One region of the Mesorhizobium koreense genome, then DNA from elsewhere that is predicted to be linked to it. Evidence: riboswitches for the same ligand, from Rfam matches in the RefSeq annotation. Region 1 holds a riboswitch; the other holds the start of a gene.

Region 1 (6,912 bases):
CGAGAGGCGGGATGAGCAATCCAATGCAGACCCGCGCCAGTGAAGGCCAGAATCTCCGCGACCAGGCCTATCGCGGCTACACGAAGAGCCTGCTCGAACAGCAAATCAGGCCCGGCCAGTTCATCACCCAGCGCGAACTTGTGCAGATCACCGGCTTTCCGCTCGGATCAATCCGCGAACTTGTACCGAGGCTCGAAGCGGAGGGGCTGATCCGCACCGTCCCGCAGCGCGGTATGCAGGTTCCGCAGGTGGATCTGGCATTGGTGCGCAATGCCTTCCAGTTCCGCGCCTTCCTGGAGGAGCCGGCGGCGCGGCTGTTCGCCCGTGATGCCTCCGCCGACGCGATCGCCGCCTTGCGCGAAAGCCACGAGCGCATCCTCTCACGGCACGAGGCCGGCGACGACGCCAACCTGATGGAAGACGCCGAGGCGGTGGACCTCAGCCTGCACGAGGCGATCATCGACCTGCAGAAAAACGAGATCCTGAGCAACGCGTATCGGGTGAACTGGATCAAGATCAAATTGATCCGGCTGGCCGAAACACGTTTATATGTGCCCATGATCCCTGCGGTGATGGGAGAGCACCTGAGGATAATCGAAACGTTCGAACGGCGCGATGAGGATGAAGCGTCACGGGCCATTGCAAGTCATATCGAGACCGCGCGGCGCAGGGCGGTGGAATTTTAACTCCGGAGGCAGTCGGCCGCGTCGGGTGCTCGCAGCCCGGCAAGGCGAACGAAACAACGCGAGAATACGAAAACAGATGGAGGAGACGATGACCAAGAATGTGTTCAGGGCGACCAGGCGAGAATTCCTTGCCGGCGCCGCGGGCCTGGGGGCCGCTGCGATGTTCGGCGGCCGGCCTGCCTTTTCCGCCGATGTGGACTGGAAGAAGTTTTCCGGCCAGACGCTCGACGTCAACCTCGTGAAGAGCCCGCGAAGCGAGACGCTCCTCAAATACATGTCCGAATTCGAGGAAATGACGGGCATGAAGGTCAATGCCGAGGCGACGCCGGAACAGCAGCAGCGCCAGAAGACCGTGATCGAATTGAGTTCCGGCAAGCCGAGTTTCGACGTGGTGCATCTCAGCTATCACGTCCAGAAGCGGCAGTTCGAGAAGGCCGGCTGGCTGGCCGACATCGGCGGCTACCTCAAGGATCCGTCGCTTACCGACGCGGGGCTGACCGAAGCCGATTTCGCCCAGGCGGGTCTCGATTTCGCCAAGGACAGCGACGGCACGCTCCGCTCGCTGCCGTTCTCGGTCGATTACTGGATCATCTACTGGAACAAGGAACTATTCGAGGCCAAGGGCATAAATTATCCCGCGTCCTTCGACGACATGATGAAGGCGGCCGAAGCGATCACCGACAGGGACAAGAACGTCTTCGGTTTCGTGGCGCGCGGCCTGAAGAACGCCAACGTGCCTGTCTGGACATCGCTGATGCTCGGCTTCGACAAATACTCGGTCGAGAAAGGCCAATTGCAGACCGAAACGCCGGAAGCGATCGAAGCCGCGAAGATATTCCAGCGGCTGATGACGAAGTCGGCGCCTCCCGGCGTGGCCGGCTTCAACTGGGCGGAGTCGCAATCGGCCTTCCTGCAAGGCAGGATCGGCATGTGGTTCGACGGCGTCGGATTCGCACCGCCGCTGGAGGATCCCAACAAGTCGCGCGTGGTCGGAAAGGTCGGCTACGGCATCATGCCGAAAGGACCGAAGGCGCATGCTTCGGGCACATTCGGCGACGGGATCGGCGTTACCGCGGCCAGCCAGAAGAAAGAGGCGGCCTATCTGTTCTGCCAATGGGCGGTGTCGCCGATCATGGGCGCACGGCTCCTGCAGGCTGGGGCAGGCGTGCCGTTCCGCAAGTCGATCCTCAACGACCCGAAGGTCCGCGAGGGCGTCACGATGCCCAGCGACTGGGTGGACGCCGTCGTCGGCTCGGGCGAGATCAGCCGGCTGGCGCTGCCGGTCATCATTCCGGTGACCGAGTTCCGCGACGTCTTCGGCGTCGCGCTTACCAACATGATTTCGGGCAGCGATCCGGCCGATGAACTGAAGAAGGCGACCGAAGCGTTCAAGCCAGTGCTCGAAAAGAGCGAAAAGGCCTGATGGCCGATTTGGCGCAGGCATCGGGCAGCGAGGAATTGGTGGGCCGGCGTTTCAGGCTGGCCCCCAACTACTGGCCGTTCGTGCTGCCGGCGCTGATCGTGGTGCTGGCAGTCATCATCTTTCCCTGGGCATTCACGATCTGGATGAGCGCCAACGAGTGGACCCTCGGCCAGGGCCGCAGTTTCGTGGGTCTGGCGAACTACGCGCATCTCTGGAGCGATGAGCGGTTCTGGGAATCGCTCGTGCACACGCTTTACTACACGGTGATGTCGGTGGTCGCGCCGGTGGTCCTCGGCACGTTCTCGGCTCTCGTCTTCAATGCACGCTTTCCGCTGCGCGGTTTTCTGCGCAGCATTTTCGTCATGCCGATGATGGCGACTCCGGTGGCCATCTCGCTGGTATGGACCATGATGTTCCATCCGCAGCTCGGCGTGCTCAACTATCTGCTGTCGCTCGTGGGCATTCCGGCCCAGGAGTGGATCTTCAATCCGAGGACCGTCATTCCCTCCCTCGTCGCGGTGGAGACATGGCAGTGGACGCCGCTGATCATGCTGATCGTGCTCGGCGGGCTGGCTTCGGTGCCGCGGGAACCTTACGAGAGCGCCGAGATCGACGGCGCCAACGCATGGCAGCAGTTCCGTTACCTGACGCTGCCGATGATCGCGCCCTTCATCATGGTCGCGACGATCATTCGCACCATCGATGCGTTGAAGAGCTTCGACATCATCTACGCGATGACGCAAGGCGGCCCGGGCACGGCCTCGGAGACAATCAACATCTACCTCTTCAACACCGCCTTCGCCTACTACAACATCGGCTACTCGTCGGCGATGGTGATCGTCTTTTTCGTGCTTATCATCGTGCTCTCGATGGTGCTGCTCATGATCAGGTCGCGCATGCAGTGGTCGGAGGCAAAAACCAGATGACTTCGCGCCTGCTGGACCGGATAGCGCTCTTCTTCGTAGCGCTGGTGATCGTTTCACCGGTGGTGCTTTTCTTCATCTGGATGCTGTCCCTGTCGCTGAAATTCGAGATCGACAACGGCGCCTATCCGCCGATCCTCATACCGGACCGCTTTGCCTGGCAGAACTATGTCCAGGTGTTCCGCGAGAACGATTTCTTCCTGTATTTCCTGAACTCCATCCTGGTGACGGGCTCCGCGACCATCCTGGCGCTGCTCGTCGGGGTGCCGGCCGGCTACGGCATCGCGCGGCTGAAGGCAGACAAGGCGGCCATCGTCGTCATGATCGCACGCATGACGCCGGGGCTCTCCTATCTGATCCCGCTTTTCCTGCTCTTCCAGTGGATCGGGCTGGTTGGAACGATCTGGCCCCAGGTCATCATCCACCTCGTCGTCACCGTGCCGATCGTAGTGTGGGTGATGATCGGTTACTTCGAGGCGACGCCCATCGAACTGGAGGAGGCAGCCAGCATCGACGGGGCAAACTCCTGGCAGATTTTCCGGCTGGTCGCCCTGCCGATCGCCAAGCCCGGGATCGTCGTGGCGCTGATCCTGGCCGTGATCTTTTCCTGGAACAATTTCGTCTTCGGCATCGTTCTCGCCAACCATGAGACACGCACGCTGCCGGTTGCCGTCTACAACATGCTTTCCTACGAACAGGTGAGCTGGGGGCCGCTATCGGCAGCCGCGCTGGTGGTGACGGCGCCCGTACTGATCCTCACCCTTTTTGCACAGAGGCAGATCGTGGAAGGCCTTACCGCCGGAGCGGTCAAGGGCGGATGAGGACGAGATCCGGCCGGTGCCGCTTTCCTTGAAGACACCAGATAGCGAAGACGTAACGATATAAACATCTCTTTATATCCTCTTGACTCGGCCGGCGGCGCAAATATGATGGGCGTGCCAAGGTTCCTCCGGGTCAATCATCGTCCGGAGGCTAAGAGGGAAGCCGGTAACCCGCACGGAAGGCCGGCGCTGCCCCCGCAACTGTAGGCGGCGAGCCCAGCCCATTCATGTCACTGAGGCCGAACGGCTTCGGGAAGACGGGCCGAGGCGATGACCCGCGAGCCAGGAGACCTGCCGTGGCGCAAACAACGTCCACGGGCGGGGTGTCCGATGGCTGCGGTGTCTGTGGCCTCAGGGCCTGGTTCGCCGACATTCATCGCCACGCCGCCCCAGTTATCGGGGTATGGCATGTCTATCGATCTGAAAGTTCCTGTCGCAACGCTTGGCTTTCCGCGGATTGGCCGCAGGCGTGAGCTCAAATTCGCATTGGAATCCTACTGGTCCGACAAATCCTCTGCCGATGGCCTCCTCGCAATGGCGAAGAAGCTCCGTGCCGAAAACTGGATCGAGCAACGCGACCGGGGCGTGACGAAGATCCCGTCCAACGATTTCTCGCTTTACGACCACGTCCTCGACACGGCGGTCATGGTCGGCACGGTGCCGTCACGCTTCGGCTGGAAGGAAGGCCCGGTATCGCTCGACACCTACTTTGCCATGGCGCGCGGCAGTGAAGGCGAAGCCGGAGGATGCGGCCATCCTGGCCACTTACATGGCGCTACCGCGCTGGAAATGACAAAATGGTTCGACACCAATTACCACTATATGGTGCCGGAACTCTCCGACGATCAGGCGTTCGCGCTTTCTTCGACAAAGCCCGTGGACGAATTCCTCGAGGCGAAGGCGCTCGGTGTCCATACACGACCCGTCATCATCGGCCCCGTCACCTTCCTCAAACTGGCGAAATCGACGGCGGAAGGCTTCAATCCACTGGCCCTGCTGCCGAAGTTGATTCCCGTCTATGCGCAACTCCTCAGGAGGCTGGCCAGGGCCGGCGCCGATTGGGTGCAGATAGACGAGCCGGCGCTGGTGCTCGACCTGATCCCGAACGAACAGGAAGCCTTCCGATTCGCCTATGGCAGGCTGGCCAAGGCCGCACCGGAACTGAAGATCATGCTTGCCACCTATTTCGGTGCCCTTGGAGACAATCTCGATACGGCGCTTTCGCTGCCCGTGGCGGGGCTGCACGTCGATCTCGTGCGCGCGGCCGAACAGTTGGAAGCGGTCGGCCGGCTCGCACGCAAGGAGATGGTGCTGTCGCTGGGTTTGATCGACGGCCGTAATGTGTGGCGTGCGAACCTGCCAGCGATGCTTGAGAAGATTCGGCCGATTGTCGCCGGCTGGCCGCCGGAGCGCATCGAGATCGCCCCGTCCTGCTCGCTCCTGCATGTGCCAATCGACCTCGAGCTGGAGACGGCGCTGGACGCGGACGTCAAATCCTGGCTCGCTTTCGCCGTCCAGAAGGCCGACGAGCTGGTTGTCCTGTCGCGTGCACTCGCCGACGGGAAAAATGTCGTCGCGTCGCAACTGGGCGCCTCGGCCAGGGCCGCCGCCGCAAGGGCGGCATCTCTCAAGGTGCATGATCCGCTGGTCGAGGGCCGTATCGCGGCAATCACGGGGGACATGAGGCGCAGGCAAAGCGCATTCGTTGAACGTGCCGGAAAGCAGGACAAGCGACTGGGCCTTCCCCACTTCCCCACCACCACGATCGGTTCCTTTCCGCAGACACCGGGGGTTCGCAAGGCGCGTGCAGCGCATGCCAGGGGCGAACTGAGTTTCGTCGACTACGAATCCTTCCTGAAGAAAGAGACAGCCGCGGCGATCCGCTGGCAGGAGGGCCTCGGCCTGGACGTACTCGTCCATGGCGAATTCGAGCGCAACGACATGGTGCAATATTTCGGCGAGCAACTGTCCGGCTTCGCCTTCACCAGGCACGCCTGGGTGCAGAGCTACGGCTCCCGTTATGTGCGTCCGCCGATCATCTTCGGTGACGTCTCGCGCCCGAATCCCATGACGGTGCGTTGGTGGCGGCATGCCCAGTCGCTGACGGCGAAACCGGTGAAGGGAATGCTGACCGGTCCAGTGACGATCCTGAATTGGTCTTTCGTCCGTGACGACATCGCCCGTAGCGCCGTATGCGAACAGATCGCTCTGGCCATCCGCGACGAGGTTTCCGATCTTGAAAAGGCGGGTGCCCGCATCATCCAGATCGATGAGGCCGCCTTGCGTGAGGGGTTGCCCCTGCGCAAGTCCGATTGGGCATCCTATCTCGAATGGGCGGTCGGATGCTTTCGCCTGGCGTCCACAGGTGTGGACGACGCAACGCAGATCCACACCCATATGTGCTACTCCGAGTTCAACGATATTATCGATGCGATCGCGGCCATGGATGCCGACGTCATCTCCATCGAGACATCGCGGTCGCGCATGGAACTACTCGATGCGTTCCGGAACTATCGCTATCCGAACGAGATCGGCCCGGGCGTCTATGATATCCACTCGCCCCGCGTTCCGCCGGTCGAGGAAATGCTCGACCTGCTGATCCTTGCCCGCCATCGGCTTTCCGACAGACAGCTCTGGGTCAACCCTGACTGCGGGTTGAAGACGCGCAAATGGGAAGAAGTGCGCCCGGCACTTCTCAATATGGTGGAAGCAGCAAGACAATTGAGAACACAAGCCAAATCGCCGACCGATGCACAGCGGGGAGAACGGAAGATCCATGCCTGAAGCACCTCCCTTCCGGGCCGATAATGTCGGCTCGCTTCTTCGCCCGGCCGCCGTCAAGGCGGCCCGCAAGCGCTTCACCTCGACCGGGGAAGGCAATCTGATCCGCGAGGGCGACCAGAGGCGCCTGCAAGCCAGCCTCAGTACATGACGCTCCTCAGAGATTCCTCGAAGATCGTTGCCAGGCACCTTCGCCCGCGACAGCCACAAGCAGCATACGCAGGCAGTGAACGTCCGGATGGAAATTCACGCGCCGATCGATCAGTTCGATTTGCTGC
Region 2 (6,912 bases), 2.1 Mb from region 1:
GCGGAGAGCTTCCTGAGGCCGGCCATCATCGTCATCTGGTGCGCCGGGTCGAGGCCGGATGCCGGCTCATCGGCAAGCAGCACCGGCGTGTCCTGCGCGATGGCGCGGGCGGCAAGGACGCGCGCCTGCTCGCCGCCGGAAAGCTCGGTCGCCGGTCGCTCCGCAAGGTCGGTGACGTCCATCGTCGCCATCGCTTCGGCACATAGCGCCCGGTCGTGGTCCAAGAAGGCCCTACTCATTCCCTGCCAGGGCATCCGCCCGAGCCCGACCAGATCGCGGACCGTAAGCGGCCAGCTTATGATGCGAGCCTGCGGCAGATGCGCGATCAGCCGGGCACGCTCGGCGTAGGAAAGCTGGCCGAGGTCGCGTCCGTCGACGGTGATGCGGCCGGTGCTTGCAAGCTGGCCGGCCAGCGCCCGCATGAGGGTCGATTTGCCGGCGCCATTCGGGCCAAGCACGCCGGTGATCGTGCCGGGCTCCAATTTGAGGCCGACCCCGCTTACCACGCGGCGGCCGGAAAGATCGACGGAGAGGTCTTCCGCCTCGATCATCAGAACAACTCCCGCCGCGAACGGACGATGAGCCACAGGAAGAAGGGTGCGCCGATCAGCGCGGTGACCACGCCTACGTTGAGTTCGTGCGCGGAAACCGCGATCCGGGCGACGATGTCTGCAGCAAGCAGGAGGATCGCGCCGCCCATGGCGCTCGGCAGGAGAAGACTGGACGGCATGCGGTTGGTCAGCGGCCTCAGCATATGCGGCACGACCAGCCCGACGAAGCTGATGGCGCCCGTGACGGCGGTGCCGGCGCCGACGGCAAGCGCCGTGCCGGCGATGACGAGAAGGCGCGTGCGCTTGCGGTCGATACCGAGGCTTTCCGCACCCTCCTCGCCGAGCGAGAAGGCGTCGAGCGCGCGGCCGGTGGCGGCGAGCAGTGCGCAGCCCGCGATGATCAGCGGCAGCGCGATCGCCACATGCATCATCGAGCGGTCCTTCAGCGAGCCAAGTAGCCAGAAGATGATCTCGTAGCTTGCGAAGGGGTTGGGCGAGAGGTTCAGCGCCAGCGAGGTCAACGCGGCGGCGAGGCTCGACAGCGCCACGCCGGAGAGGATCAATGTCAGGGTCGAGCCGTGGCGGGCGGCGATGGCGAGGAGGATGAGGACGGCGAGGAAAGCACCGGTGAGCGCGCCGGCCGGCAGCGCATAGAGCGATGCGCCGGCAAGGCCGCTATAGAAGATGACGACCGCGCCGAGCGACGCCATGGCCGAGACCCCGACGATGCCCGGTTCCGCGAGGGGGTTGCGCAGGAAGCCTTGCAGCACCGCGCCCGACAGGCCGAGCGAAGCGCCCACCGCGAGGCCGAGCAGCGCGCGTGGCAGCCTGATCTCTCGCATGATAATGCGGGTCGCCTCGTCGCCGCCGGCGATCAGCGCCTTTATGGAGGTGATCGGCCCGAGATGCGCCGGGCCGATCAGGAGCGACAGCACGAACAGGATCGCCATCAGCACGGCCAGCGCCAGATTGAGGCGGAGCGGGCTCATTGTGTCGGTGTCCCCGATGACGAGCACGGCGAGACCTGCTGGCGCACTTTGGCCAGCGCTTTCACCGCCTCCAGCACGAAAGGGCCGCCGCAGGACCACGCGCCTTCCGGCACGAAATGGCCGAAGCGCGTTCCCTTCAGCGCGCGCAATGCCGGATCTTTCAAAGTGAGGTCGGCGAGCGACGGCGCCTCCGAAAGCTGCTCCGGCAGGATGACGATGTCCGGCTTGTGCTCGATCAGCAGTTCGAGCGGGAAGGGGGTCATGCCGGCATAGCCGAGTTCGGCGGCGAGGTTCCTCAGGCCGGCTGCGCGCATGGCGGAATCGGCGAGCGTGCCGGCACCCTGCGAAATACCGTTCTGGCCGTAGGCGATGGCGGTCGGCGCCGGGCCGCAGACGGAGGCCTTTATCGCATTCAGGCCGGTCTCGAAATTCGTAGCCACCGCTTCGGCCTTTGCCTCGCGATGCAGGATCTTGCCCATGCGACGGATCTCACCGGGGATGGTGTCGAGTGTCTGCGCGTAGGCGAATTCCTCGACATGGAAGCCGAGATGCTTCAGCAGGTCGGTCGTGTTGTGCAGCGTATAGGTGCCGGTCACCACGACGTCGGGGCGGGCGAGGAAGACCTCCTCCGCCAGCCCGCGATTCTTCGGATATGCGGCGGCCTCCGCGTGCATGAAGGAAAGGCCGGGATCCGAAGCGAGGTCGGAGATCGACACGATCTGGCCGGGCGCGGCAAGCGTCATGGCAAGCTGGTCGGTGCAGACGTTGAGCGACATGACGCGCGGGAGATCGGCCGCGTTGGCGGGGAGGACAAGACAGAGCATGGCCGAAAGCGCAAAGAGCGCTCTCCTGCGAATGCTATTGCCTCGCCCGCCCATCTAGAATGTTGCCTTGAACCCGGCGAAGACGCCGAGGCCGGGCGTGCCGTAACCCTTCACGACCTCGTATTTCTGGTCGAGCAGGTTTTCGCCGCGCAGATAGATTTCGGTCGCCTCAGTCGGCTTGTAAGAGACTTTGGCGTCGACCAGAACGTAGTCGTCAAGCGGCACGTTAACGAAAGTGCCGAAGGAAGGCGAAATACGGTCGACGGTGTTCAGCACTGTGTGGACCACTCCGGTGACCGCCCATTTCTCAGCTGGCCTGACGGTCGCCGCGATGGCGAAATCATGTTCCGGGATGCGCGGGCGGCGTTCGCCATCCGGCTGGCGCGTATGCGTATACGTATAGGAAGCGCCGAGATCGAGCCAAGAAGTCGCGGCCCAGGAAAGCGAGACCTCGACGCCGTTGCGATGGGTCGTGCCGGGGAGCTGGACGTAACGCGACGTAGTATAATCGTAATCGATCAGATTGTCCGTATCGAGCATGAAATAGGTGACGTCGCCGACGAATCTGCCGTCAAGGAAGGTCTGTTCGACGCCGATATCGAAGCTCTTGCTCTCTTCGGGGCGGAGAGCGGAATTGCCAGCGAAGGGATCGTAGAGCTCGTAAAGGCTAGGTGAGCGGAAACCCGTGCCGTAGGAGGAGTGGAACCGGGTCCCATAATCGGGAAGCGAATAGGATCCGGTCAGCCGGTAGGTCGTATGGCCGCCGAACTCGCTGTGCTCGTCGTGGCGCAGGCCGGCTGTCAGGGTCAGGTTCTCGACCGGGCTGACGACGGCCTGTCCCCACAGGCCGCCGATGTTGAACGATTCGTTGGTATCGGTGCCGAAATTGTCGGTGGCGTGGGCCGACTGCCGTTCGTAATCGGCGCCATACTGCAGCGTCAGCCAGCGGCTGGCCTCGAAGGAGCCCTGATACTCCGCCTTGGTGCGCTCGCCGCGGAAGTCAGCATCGTAGGGCCCGAAGATCGAGACGCTGTTAAGTCCCCTGTCGATCTGCGAGGCTTGCACGGCGAACGTGTTCTTCAGCCTTCCGTCGAGAAGGTCGAGATTGAAGCCGAGACGGGCGGCCTTCTGCTGCGTGTCGAACCTGTTGAAGGTGTTGTCGGTCGGAGGGTTGCCGCTGTCGTCGTAGTCGCCCTTGGCATTGATGTAGAGCGCCGCGCCGAAGACCGAGAAATAGTCTGTGATCTGCTTTTCGCCGGCGAAGTTGATGTTGAAATCCTGGAAGCCGTCCCGTTCGAGATGCGAGGGATTGCTGTCGACCGCGGGCGCGCCGTTGACCAGCGCGGCCGATATGCCGGCGGTGTCGAGCCCGTAGATGCCGAGCGCGGCCTTGCCGGTATCGTCCGCGCCGCTGAGCGAATAGCCACCGCGCCATGTACCGAAGGACCCGCCTTCGCCGGATATTTCCTGGTGAATGCCCGGCTCGATCCCCGTCAGGGTGGAAATGCCGATCACTCCGGCAATGGCGTCCGAGCCATAAAGGGTCGATTGCGAGCCCTTGAGGACCTCGACGCTACCGATCCCGCCGATCAGCAGATTCTGATAGGGCGTCTGCACCTGTGTCGAGGTCGGGTCCGAGATATCGATGCCGTTGAATAGTGTCTTGATGTACTTCTTGTCGGCGCCGCGCAGCGACAGGCTCGATTCCTGGCCCATGCCTCCGGGTGAAGACACATTCATGCCGGGCACCAGCGTCAGATAATCGTTGAGCGTCGCCTTCGATTCCTTGTCGATATCCTTTTTCGTGATGACCGTCACCGTCGACCCCACCTTCGACTTCTCGGTCGGTGTCTTGTTGGCCGTCACCACGACCTCGCCGATGTCGAGGTCCTGGGCGAGCGCGGGCGCGGCGCCGGATGCGGCGAGAATGGCTAGAACGGAAATGGTGTTGCGAAAGTTGATCTGCATGCGTTCCCCCTGCCGCGAATGCGCGGTCAATGGCCTGAAACAGCCGGTGGGAACGATCTGCCTGTACTAGCAAAAGTCCCGCCAGCGATGACAACGTCACCACTGCGAGAACACAGCCCCGGAAGCACCCCGCATCCGGTAGGTGACGGCCCAAGGCAGGTTTCCTGGCTCGCGCTTCATCGGCAGGCCGGCCTTCCCGGGCGTTCGCCCAGTGGCGTAGTCGGCATGCCTCAGCGCTCACAGTTGCGGGAGCAGCTACGGCCGGGACCTCTCCGATCCTTCCGTATTCCCTCTTAACCCCGGCCGAACCCGGTCCGGGGCACCTCGAGCGTGGGAAAAGCAGTAGCAACCGGCGGGGAGCACGTCAAACGGTCTCGTGGCCGGCCATGCCGATCGCGGTTCGCCTGAAAGCGACGGGCAGGGGCGGAAATCGTCCTCAAAGTTGCGGATTTGCGTCACTCTTGTCGCAATTGCAGCATCCGGTCGGGTATCGGTGTTGCACATTCATTCGTGATTTCCGCTGCGGCACCGCTTTTGACATCATGGGCCAGATGCGGAATGCTAGGGGAAGAAAGCCAAACAATGGGAGATGGCAATGACGATGTACAAGAGTAACGGCGACCGCGTACCCGCGGTGGTCGAGAAGTTGGCGAAAGCCACGAAGGCGGGGGAGGTGGATCGCCGCGAATTCCTCGCCATCGCGAGCGTCATGGGCGCTTCGACGGCGATGGCCTACAGCATGATCGGGCTCGCCGATCCGACGCCGGCCCAGGCAGCCGAAGAGACCCCGAAGAAGGGCGGCGTCCTCCGCTGCGCCATGTCGGTCAAGGCGCAGAAGGATCCGCGCACCTATGACTGGTCGGAACTCGCCAACGCGACGCGCACCTTCCTCGAGCCGCTGGTGAAGTACACGACCGAATACACGTTCCAGCCCATGCTGCTCGAAAGCTGGGAGGTGAACGACGACGCCACCGAATACATCCTGCACGTGCGCAAGGATGCCGAATGGAACAACGGCGACAAGTTCAACGCCGACGACGTGATGTATAATCTCCTGCGCTGGGCCGACAACAAGGCCGAAGGCAATTCCATGGCGGCCCGCATGGGCGGCATGGTCGATCCCAAGACCGGCAAGGCACGCGACGGCGCCATCACCAAAACCGACGACTATACGGTCAAGCTCAAGCTGCCGGCTTCCGACATCTCCATCATCCCGAATTTCGCCGACTATCCGGGCCTGGTCGTGCACCGCGACTACGAGAAGATGGGCTCCGACATCATCAAGAACCCGATCGGCACCGGCGCCTTCGAACTGGTCTCCTACGATGTCGGCTCAAAGGTCGTGGCGAAGCGCCGCGAAAAGGGCAAATGGTGGGGTGGCGAGGCTCACCTCGACGGCGTCCAGTTCATCGACTACGGCACCGACTTCAACGCCTACGTCAACGCCTACGACGCCGGCGAGATCGACACCGACTATCAGACGATGGCGGACTTCATCCAGATTCTCGACGGCATGGGGTTGGTGAAGTCGGCGGCCAAGACGGCTACCACGATCGTGGCGCGCACCAACATCCTGCATAAACCCTATGACGACCAGAAGGTGCGCAACGCACTGCAGATGGCGGTCGACAACGCGGTCGTGCTGCAGCTCGGCTATAACAATCTCGGCACGGAGGCGGAAAACCATCACGTCGCGCCGATCCATCCGGAGTACTACCCGCTGCCGAAGAAGAAGCGGGACGTCGAGGGCGCCAAGAAGCTCATGACGGACGCCGGCCAGATGGATTTCGAGCACGAACTGATTTCGGTCGACGAGGACTGGCACAAGAACACCGGCGATGCCGTCGCCGGCCAGTTGCGCGACGCCGGCTTCAAGGTCAAGCGCACCATCCTGCCGGGCTCGACGTTCTGGAACAACTGGACGAAATATCCTTATTCGACCACCAACTGGAACATGCGGCCACTCGGTGTCCAGGTTCTCTCGCTCGGCTACACGACGGGTGCTGCCTGGAACGAGACAGCCTACTCCAATCCGGACTTCGACAAGAAGCTCGGCGAGGCGCTGGCGATCGCCGATCCGGAGAAGCGCAAAGAAGTGATGAAGGACGTGGAGCAGATCCTCCAGGATTCCGGCGTCATCATCCAGCCCTTCTGGCTCACGATCGTGAACCACTCGACGAAGCAGGTGAAGAACAACCCGATGCACCCGACCTTCGAGATCAACTACGAGAAGACCTGGCTCGATCCCGACGCCTGACGACTGACGCAAAAAAAACAAGGGGGAGCGGCCAAGCTCCCCCGCTTGACGGTTCTCTAGGCCGGTGCCGTCCGGCCTTGAGAGAGGGGGAACGCAGACATAAAGCAAACCCAAGCCTTGAGGAGGGGCATAGGTGCTATCTTTCATAGCCAGACGTCTGGGGGTCATGGTGCTTACCATGATCTGCCTGACGTTCGTCGTCTTCTATCTCGTTAATCTGGAGCCCAACCTCAAGAAGCTTGCCCTGACTCAAACCAACAGCCGCGCGACACAGGAGCAGGTCGAAAGCTGGCTCACCCGCTACGGCTATCGCGATCCGTTCC

What was found. A riboswitch is a leader RNA that binds a small molecule or an ion and turns the genes downstream of it on or off. The one in region 1 is predicted to bind cobalamin.
Region 2: linked by a shared signal. The riboswitch ahead of RBH77_RS13040 (TonB-dependent receptor plug domain-containing protein) and the one ahead of metE (5-methyltetrahydropteroyltriglutamate--homocysteine S-methyltransferase) in region 1 are both predicted to bind cobalamin.

Annotation. Positions count from the first base shown of each region.
Region 1 covers NZ_CP134228.1:604,355-611,266, forward strand. Annotated here, with positions in the region: gene RBH77_RS02800 (GntR family transcriptional regulator) at 24-686, shown strand; gene RBH77_RS02805 (ABC transporter substrate-binding protein) at 775-2,109, shown strand; gene RBH77_RS02810 (carbohydrate ABC transporter permease) at 2,109-3,035, shown strand; gene RBH77_RS02815 (carbohydrate ABC transporter permease) at 3,032-3,853, shown strand; cobalamin riboswitch at 3,957-4,166, shown strand; gene metE (5-methyltetrahydropteroyltriglutamate--homocysteine S-methyltransferase) at 4,262-6,637, shown strand; gene RBH77_RS02825 (hypothetical protein) at 6,630-6,785, shown strand; gene RBH77_RS02830 (hypothetical protein) at 6,792-6,912, opposite strand, start outside.
Region 2 covers NZ_CP134228.1:2,745,646-2,752,557, forward strand. Annotated here, with positions in the region: gene RBH77_RS13025 (ABC transporter ATP-binding protein) at 1-551, opposite strand, end outside; gene RBH77_RS13030 (FecCD family ABC transporter permease) at 551-1,540, opposite strand; gene RBH77_RS13035 (ABC transporter substrate-binding protein) at 1,537-2,364, opposite strand; gene RBH77_RS13040 (TonB-dependent receptor plug domain-containing protein) at 2,419-4,332, opposite strand; cobalamin riboswitch at 4,470-4,674, opposite strand; gene RBH77_RS13045 (ABC transporter substrate-binding protein) at 4,928-6,589, shown strand; gene RBH77_RS13050 (ABC transporter permease) at 6,723-6,912, shown strand, end outside.